4 regions of the Psychrobacter noctis genome follow, and region 4 is predicted to be linked to each of the others. Evidence: predicted binding sites of a transcription regulator. Region 4 holds the regulator's gene; each other region holds the start of a gene.
The links. The regulator PhoB, encoded in region 4, activates phosphate uptake and scavenging genes when phosphate is short. The targets are predictions, from matches to a motif close to TGTCATNAANCTGTCATAA.

Region 1 (2,214 bases), 410 kb from region 4:
CACTATCATCAAGTGAGCGTAGCTGATGTACAGGACACGCTAAAATCACGCGAACGTGCTAGCTTGGATGACATCCTGACCATTCCATTAGCAAAAAATACCGATTGGACTGACGAAGAAAAGCAGCAAGAGCTTGAAAACAATGCTCAAGGTATCTTGGGTTATGTTGTACGCTGGGTAAATCAAGGCGTTGGTTGCTCCAAGGTGCCTGATATCAACGATGTCGGTCTTATGGAAGATCGTGCTACTTTGCGTATCTCAAGCCAACATATTGCTAACTGGTTGCATCATGGCGTGGTTAGTGAGCAGCAAGTGATGGATACGATGAAACGCATGGCCAAGGTCGTCGATGAGCAGAATGCAGGCGATAATGACTATCAATCGATGGCAGATAGCTTTGATAGCTCTTACGCGTTCAAAGCAGCCTGTGATTTAGTCTTCAAAGGACGTGAGCAGCCTAGTGGTTATACTGAGCCATTATTGCATCAAGCACGTTTGGATCTTAAAGCAAACGCCTAGAACAATAGACTAAATATGACAGGCATTTGAGCATACTTGATGAGCAAGTATGCTAGTTAGTTTTGCTCGTTTGTAACTGATAAATTTGCTCAAATAGATTATTAACTTCTTAGTTAGCGCTATTTATTTTTTAGTAAATAGCGCTTTATTTTGGACTATTATTCGATGTTTATTATAAAAATTTAAGAATATTAGTAATCATATTAACCAATATTATTCGTATCTAATTGAGTAAGCGGAAGTTTTTTAACAATCGTTCAAATAAAATGAAGGGTCTGTTATTTGATAATAGATGTATCGAAAAGGCAAAAAAATATGTTGCAAATTATGTCAAAGTTGTTATGCTTGTACTCGAAGTATGAGTTTGGTAACGGATGTTACGCAATGGAAGGATAAAAACTAAAGATTACATGGCAGTTACTTTTTTAATCCCAGTTATGTAAATCATGGTTTTTTTCATCTTACTGTAATAGAACTTCGCCACACTTGTTTCTGACTAATCTCGGTAGCCAGTTACACATTATATCTTTGAGGATTTGTGACGATACCATTATGGGCGCCAGCTAATAATAGCTTGCTCATTACTACAATTGTAAAGTGGAGATACCCCATGAAAAAACTACTTTTAGCTACAGCAATCGCAGCCCTATCTGTATCTGCAGCCAATGCAGCACCAACTCTATACGGTAAAGCTTTCTTAGCGGCTGACTATGAGAACGCTGAATTTGATGGCCCTGCTGGCAACATGTATGACGAAGATACAGTACAGATTAACTCTCATGCTTCACGTATCGGCCTTAAAGGTTCTGAAGCCATGACTGCTAATACTGATGTTATCTATCGTTTAGAGTACGGTACAAGCATCGATGGTGATAACGCTACTTTCAGTAACCGTGATACGTATCTTGGTGTTGTAAACAAGCAGTTTGGTGAGTTCCGTGTTGGTAAAAACCAATCAAGCCTAGCTCGTATTGACAACGTTGTTGTTAACCAAGGTTACTGGGATAACCTAGGCCAAACTCAAAATGAAAGTGAAGTTGTTAGTGCTTTAAACATGGCGGATAGTAACCGTATCAACAGTTCAGTCATCTGGACTGCACCAAAATACAATGGCCTACCATTACAACTGTCTGCAATGTATAGCTCTGATGATGCAAACGGTAATGACAACGCAGGCTTCGGTGTAGCAATGTTGTTTGACCAAGGTACTGGCTTCACTGCTGGTATTGCTTACGATAAAGACCAAAACATCGATGGTGATATCATCCGTGGTACAGCGACTGTTGATCTAGGTAAATACATGGCCGCTCCTGTCACTCTAGGCGCGCTATACCAAGTAGGTGATTACGATTACGGTACTAAAGATGAAAAAGGTCTAGTTGTTAGCGCTCAGATGGGTCTAAATAACTTTGCTTATCCAGCAGCTGTATATGCACAGTACAACAAAACTGACAACTTAGATGGTCTTGATAATGCTGATTCAGACCAAATCGTTGTTGGTGGTAAATACATGTATAAAGACAACATCATTGCTCATGCCTATGCTGGCGTAAACAATGCTGATAACGTTCCATACATGGATACCAGAGGTGATGCAGACGTAGTCGTAGTTGGTACTGGTCTAGAATACTTATTCTAGTAACAACTAGAATTTGATTTTAAAAAAACTCATCCTTCGGGGTGAGTTTTTTGTTG
Region 2 (2,214 bases), 420 kb from region 4:
AACAAGGCCACTGCCGTGTCAGAGAATGGTACGTAGTCTAGTTCCATGGCGCTGTCATCACCTTGGGTATAAGCCCAGTCAAAGAAGTTCAACACGCCAGCGACTTGCTGAGGATTTTCTGGTTGCTTATGTACCAAGATAAAGGTCGCAGCAGCGATAGGCCATGCTTGGTCAGTTTCAGAGTTCGTGATGACTTTATAAAAGCCTTCTTGTTGTGACCAATCGATATCACCTGCTGCTGCAAACGTCTCAGCAGATGGCTGTACGATGTTACCAGCTGCGTTTTTCAGCGCAGTATGTGACATCTTATTTTGCTTAGCGTAAGCATACTCAACATAACCGATAGAGTTTTTCATGCGGTTTACGTAGCTTGAAACGCCTTCGTTACCTTTACCGCCTGCACCAGTAGCAGAAGTCGGCCATTTGACGGTTTTATCAACGCCAACAGTGTCTTTCCAGTCTGGTGAAACCTTGGCAAGATAATCAGTGAAGTTAAACGTCGTACCTGAACCATCTGAGCGGAATACCGTTGTGATTGCGGCATCTGGCAAGGTCAAATCTGGGTTCATCGCCTTAATTGCAGGGTCATTCCAGTTGCTAATCTTACCCAAATAGATATCAGCCAACGTTGTGCCGTCTAGCTTCAATGCACCAGGCTCAACACCGTCGATGTTGACGATTGGTACAACACCACCGATGACTGTTGGGAACTGAATCAAACCTGCTTCGTCTAACTCTTCAGGCGTCATTGGGGCATCAGAAGCACCAAAGTCTACTGTTTTTGACTGGATTTGTTTGATACCACCAGATGAACCAATCGACTGATAGTTGACTTGGCCACCGGTCGCAGCATTGTAGTCATATGACCATTTCGCATAGATAGGCTGCGGGAACGACGCACCTGCACCTGTAATATTCATAGCGATATTTTCAGCAGATTTAAAATCTGACGTAGCAGAAGATGCTGTTTGAGAGGTTGTTTCAGCTGTTGTCACAGCGCTACTGCTAGTATCAGCAGTTGGCTCCGCCGTATCTGTTGACTTATTACACGCCGTAAGCATTAATGTACAACTGACGGCCACTGCTAATAACGAATAACGCATGTAGGACTCCTGAAGTTTAACAACGGTATAAAAAAGCATTGCTTGTGATATGCGTGTTATCTTGCCAAATCTTTATGACAGTTTAATGACAACTTCTAGAATCCTTCATTCGCTTTACATAATATTTGAATAATTTGTCTACAACCTAGTAGTACTAAGCATCCTCATCTATCAACACTCAGAAAAATTATTCATGAAAATATGGAACTGTGTGCGTGACACAGAATATTTGTATCCAAATACTATTAGCCGTTGGTACATAATTTTGTTAGTATGAAGGCTGATTTACAACACTGACAGACTCGGGGTGCGGTGTATTTTTGGCTCACTTTATTAAACTTGCTTTACTAAAGTAGTCGCCTTGATACATTCGCTGAGAGATCACCCGCCGAACCTGATGCGGTTAGTACCGACGCAGGGAAGTCTTAAGCACTTTGTTATTTATGACAAAGGGCGCGTAGAAATACATTTTTATCGTCACTACTGTCTTGATATGCGTGATGCATAACCAGATAAGAAGAGAGGATATCAAGCTGCGTCCAATATTTGATGAGCACCATCCGCGACGATATTTTTTGGTCGAAGTTGTGGGTTCATGATATAAATTTGTCTAAATGATGGATGCTTACCCCCGCAGATACTGGCGGTGTTGATTTTATTCAAAAACCAACACGCTAGGACAGCATATGACTACTGCAGACACTACCTCAATTGCACCGAAAGCCCAAACGCATAACCCAGCCGACAACACAACGCTTGCCTCAAATGCTGCTGACACGACCAACGTCAAGGCAGATAAAAAAGCAGATGCGTTAAAAACCCCTGCTCACCGTGCCGCAAGTGATGCCCGTTTCGAAGAAGATGCGCGCGACCTACACCGTATTTTACCTGCCTCAAGAAAAGTCTATATCGAAGGCTCAAGACCTGACATCCAAGTACCGATGCGTGAAATCAGCTTGGCGGATACGCCTGTTGGCGGTACTGGAGATAAAGACGGTGAGCATAATCCACCGTTTTATGTGTATGACACCTCAGGTGTATATACCGACCCTAATGTCGATATCGACCTCACACGTGGATTGCCAAAGTTGCGTGAGAACTGGATCGCAGA
Region 3 (2,214 bases), 870 kb from region 4:
AAATCGCTATGCACTGACTCAAAAATTGATGACTGAGCTAATGATTCTTTATCATGTATATCTGGTTGAGCAACCGCTTCCATCGTTGTAGTCGTCACAGTAGTAGGCACTGATTTCTCTAACGATGCTGTGGCACTAGTACCCGTTTGGGAATAGTTAGGTACAGGCATAGCCGAACTGTCCGTGCTATTGGCACTGTAAGCCATCTGCTCACTTGCTAGTAAGTCATCGACCGTATTGGCATCATTCCATGCAAAGCTTGGCTCAACTTTGCGAGCAACAGGTGCGGTCAAGTTTGAAACTAATGGCTGGACTGTACTATTAACCGTATTATCAGTAGAGTTATTAAGCGAGCCTGTATCGGTATCTACCTGCTCACCTTTTGAGCTATTAGGTGTCGCCGCTGCTTTTGCTGCGATAACGGAGGCTTTGACACTATCTGCCAATCCTGATGTTGCCAAAAAGTCTGACAATACACTACCGAAACGTCCGCTACTGCTGACGTCTTGAGTACCGCTAGTATTTTCAGCAGACTGTAACTCAAGTGGCAGCTGCTCATGCTCTACTTTTTTATCTACCGACTCATCTAAGTTTTGGCTATCACCTTGTAATGCAATACTCGGTTCAGTAGCGTCGATAGTATCCTGACTTTTTACACCTGAGCCAAGCCATGATAGTGCACGAACCTTTTGATATATCGTCATCCAATGGATATTAAAGGCAAACGTAGCAGTAATCACAACGAATACTGCCAAGAAAACCACACTCCCCCACTGCGATAGCAGCTGTGCCAAACGCGCCTGTAACTCTAGCCCGATGATACCACCAGCGACACCTTCGAGGCCGATTGCGTCAGGGTTCGTGACTTGCTGAACTAAAGAGACCAATTGTGCAAATAATGCGCTAGCACTTAATAGCAAAAACACATAAGCGACCAATCGCATGAGCCAAAACGTTGGCTTGTTTTCCCACCAAATCAAGATAGATTCATAAACCACAAATGCCAAAAACCACCAAGCACCAAACCCAAAAAAGCTATAAAGCAAATCGGATAACCATGCGCCTGCCTCGCCGCCCATATTATTAATCGTGGTCATATCACTACTGATGTGCGACCAGCTAGGATCGTTGCCTGTATAAGTCATCAAAATGACAAACAGATAAACGGCCAGTATTAACCCAAGGAGGGTAAACATTCCCTTTTTTAAATACTCAATAAGCGGTGCTGATATCACGTAAGATCTGCCTTGTTATTAATACTAAATGGTCGCCAATGCATGACTAAGCCTAATCATGCTGACATAAAGTGTTGACATAAATGTACCGAGCGAAGTGTTTGTTTGGCATGTGCCGATCATAGAGCCTTAAAACAACCGTTATCGCTTGGCTCCTACTACACTTGGCATAACTTCTTATAATAACAAATACATAGGTGCAGTGGCGACAGTCTTATCAAGAAAGCGTGTAAGAAAGTGAATCAGTAGACACTTTGCGTAAGAAAACAGCTGGTTAGCGAAACAATAGTGGCAAAACATGGCTAACTGTACTGCCTAAATTCTATAAAATAGTCTCTGTTTTTGCACTTATGTTCCAAAGTTATTTATTCTTTGATTCTAATGATACCTGTGTTTGTTTTAGCAAACTTGCACTTTGTGCGCTGTGCCCTTATGTTATTATCACACAGCAATTAGAAGAAGCATATTCGTAGTCACTTTTGATATTCCTCTTTTATTATATTTATAACTTACATTTTTAATTCGTATATTTAGCAAGGAACAACTCATGGCAACTGACACTACTGCTCCACGTCACGAAAAGCTCATTATTTTAGGATCAGGCCCTGCTGGCTACTCTGCCGCAGTCTATGCAGCACGCGCTAACCTTAAGCCAGTTATGGTTACTGGTATGGAAGTCGGTGGACAATTAACCACCACTACCGAAGTCGACAACTGGCCAGGTGATGCGCATGATTTGACAGGTCCTGCACTGATGGAACGGATGAAAGCGCATGCAGAGCGCTTCGGTACTGAATTGGTCTACGATCACATCAACGAAGTAAACCTAAACGAGCGTCCTTTTCAATTGACAGGTAACAACGGTAGCTATACTTGTGATGCACTCATTATCTCAACTGGTGCCTCTGCACAGTACTTGGGGCTAGAATCAGAAACCAAGTTCAGAGGTCTTGGTGTATCAGCCTGTGCCACTTGTGAT
Region 4 (2,214 bases):
ATTGGTTAGTAGCTTAGTCATATCTATATAATGCAGCTCGTGTGACTCTTCGATTTCAATCTTAGACAGTAGCAGTAAGTCGTTCACAATTCTGTTCATACGGGCAGTTTGCTGCGTCATCAGCTCAAAACCGCGACGCCATTGCGGCGGCATATCTGGCTGATCGGAGAAATTTTCCAGATAGCCCATCATCACAGTTAATGGTGTTCTAAGCTCATGCGAGACATTCGCCACAAAATCTTGACGCATTTGCTCTAAATGCCGCAGGCGGGTCACGTCATATACAAACAGCAGTTTTTCATCACCGAAAGGAGTCAGTTCACACTTCAAGTAGCGACTAGGATCTCGCCATGATTCTATATGGACGCCATCGTTGGGTATCGTTGTACCTTCATAGTACTGGCGGAACTCAGGTACAGTAATAAAGTCAAAAATATTTTGACCTTTGTCCTCTGGCTGTAGCAGCAATAAGTCTTGTGCTGCCTGATTCCACCACTCTAAACCGTCAGTATTATTGAGCAAAATCACTGCATCACGCAGGGCTCGTAGTGCACTGCCGATTTTTTTGAGTTGCTCCGCTGTACTTTGAGTAGATATTTGCTCTAGTAGAGCTGATTGCTCACTTTGTGCTGGCGCTATCTTGTCCATTTTTTATCCTTACCACTATCCGCTGCCTCAATATTGCTGCGGCATTATATGTACAAGATTAACTTGGCTCAATCAGGCTAGAAAATCGGTAGCCTGTTCCACGTACCGTCTGTATCAATGTATCACAGTCATAAGGTCGCAGTAATTTACGTAGACGTTTGATATGCACATCAATGGTTCGGTCTTCGATATATACATTGCCGCCCCATACCTGATCGAGCAGCTGCGTGCGTGTATAGGCGCGCTCAGGGTGACTCATAAAAAATGCCAATAGGCGATACTCTGTGGGCCCAACATCAACGATTTTACCTGCAGCTGTCACGCGCTGACTCTTAGTATCTAGACTTAACTGTCCAATTTCGATAGGTTTGTCGCTGCTCATCGCGCTACTGCGGCGTAGTACGGCTTTGATTCTAGAAATCAGCTCACGAGTCGAAAAAGGCTTGGTCATATAATCATCTGCGCCTGCATCAAGACCATGCACCTTACTGTCTTCTTCACTTTTTGCCGTTAGCATAATGACTGGTATTTCAGAGAGTAGCTCATCGTTTTTGAGCATACGACAAAAATCCACACCGCTCTTGTCACCTGGCAACATCCAGTCTAACAGTATCAATGACGGTCTATGATCGACCACTTGCTGATGCGCCTCTGACACATCTGCCGCTTGCAAGCTATCAAACCCAGCCATCTCTAGCGTCATGACAACCATTTCACGAATCGCAGGCTCATCTTCAACAATCAAAATTTGCTCATTATACATAGGACATTCTCGGTGTTAGAGGACAAAATCTAGCATGTAAAAAGGCGATATATACTCACCAGTCTCTACCTATTAAACGGATTAATTATGACAGCTTGATGACACTCCAAAATCAGATTTCTAGTAAAAAATTGAGCGGCCCATCATTGACGCTCGACACTTGCATATCAGCACCAAACTGACCAGTTGCCACGTTCGGGTGCTTAGTTTTGGCATAGTCGACCAGTTGTTCAAATAACGCTTGCGCCACAGCAGGTGCCATCGCACCACCAAAGTCTGGTCGGCGCCCTTTGTCTGTTTTTGCCATCAAGGTAAATTGTGAAACTAATAATAGCCCACCAGCAACCTGCTGAACGTTTTTATCCAGTTTACCAAATTTGGCCGGATCATCGTCATTTTCAAAAATGCGATAGGTCAATATTTTATCAATCATACGCTGGGCAGCGGCAAAATCGTCTTCGTGCCCCAAGCCAATATATGCCAATACCCCATGCCCAATCTCACCGATACACTGTTGATCGACGACCACACTAGCGTGCTTCACCCGTTGTATGAGTGCTTTCATTTACTAATTCCTTAACAGATTATGGCCATACAATAATATGCTGTCCATGATAAAATACCGTCATTAACTTAACTATTATTAGGGCGTGTTTGATATTCACAAATAGGTACTGCGGATCGCTAAAACTGTTCCAGACAAGGCGTAAAACGACGATAATGCTCATGCCTTATCTAGATTTACAACGTAGTATGGCGCAATTTTATCCACTGTCAGTGCCATGGTCGAATTTCCAACACGC

Region 1: IEE84_RS09955 (porin) is a predicted target of PhoB. The motif match lies at 974-992, and genes of this name have one in related genera.
Region 2: pstS (phosphate ABC transporter substrate-binding protein PstS) is a predicted target of PhoB. The motif match lies at 1,176-1,194, and genes of this name have one in related genera.
Region 3: IEE84_RS02320 (DNA translocase FtsK) is a predicted target of PhoB. The motif match lies at 1,287-1,305, and genes of this name have one in related genera.

The regions. Positions count from the first base shown of each region.
Region 1 covers NZ_CP061739.1:2,388,900-2,391,113, reverse strand. Annotated here, with positions in the region: gene IEE84_RS09960 (malate synthase G) at 1-519, shown strand, start outside; gene IEE84_RS09955 (porin) at 1,130-2,158, shown strand.
Region 2 covers NZ_CP061739.1:102,288-104,501, reverse strand. Annotated here, with positions in the region: gene pstS (phosphate ABC transporter substrate-binding protein PstS) at 1-1,103, opposite strand, end outside; TPP riboswitch at 1,397-1,541, shown strand; gene thiC (phosphomethylpyrimidine synthase ThiC) at 1,790-2,214, shown strand, end outside.
Region 3 covers NZ_CP061739.1:548,834-551,047, reverse strand. Annotated here, with positions in the region: gene IEE84_RS02320 (DNA translocase FtsK) at 1-1,235, opposite strand, end outside; gene trxB (thioredoxin-disulfide reductase) at 1,783-2,214, shown strand, end outside.
Region 4 covers NZ_CP061739.1:2,799,319-2,801,532, forward strand. Annotated here, with positions in the region: gene phoR (phosphate regulon sensor histidine kinase PhoR) at 1-648, opposite strand, end outside; gene phoB (phosphate regulon transcriptional regulator PhoB) at 707-1,411, opposite strand; gene dtd (D-aminoacyl-tRNA deacylase) at 1,524-1,976, opposite strand.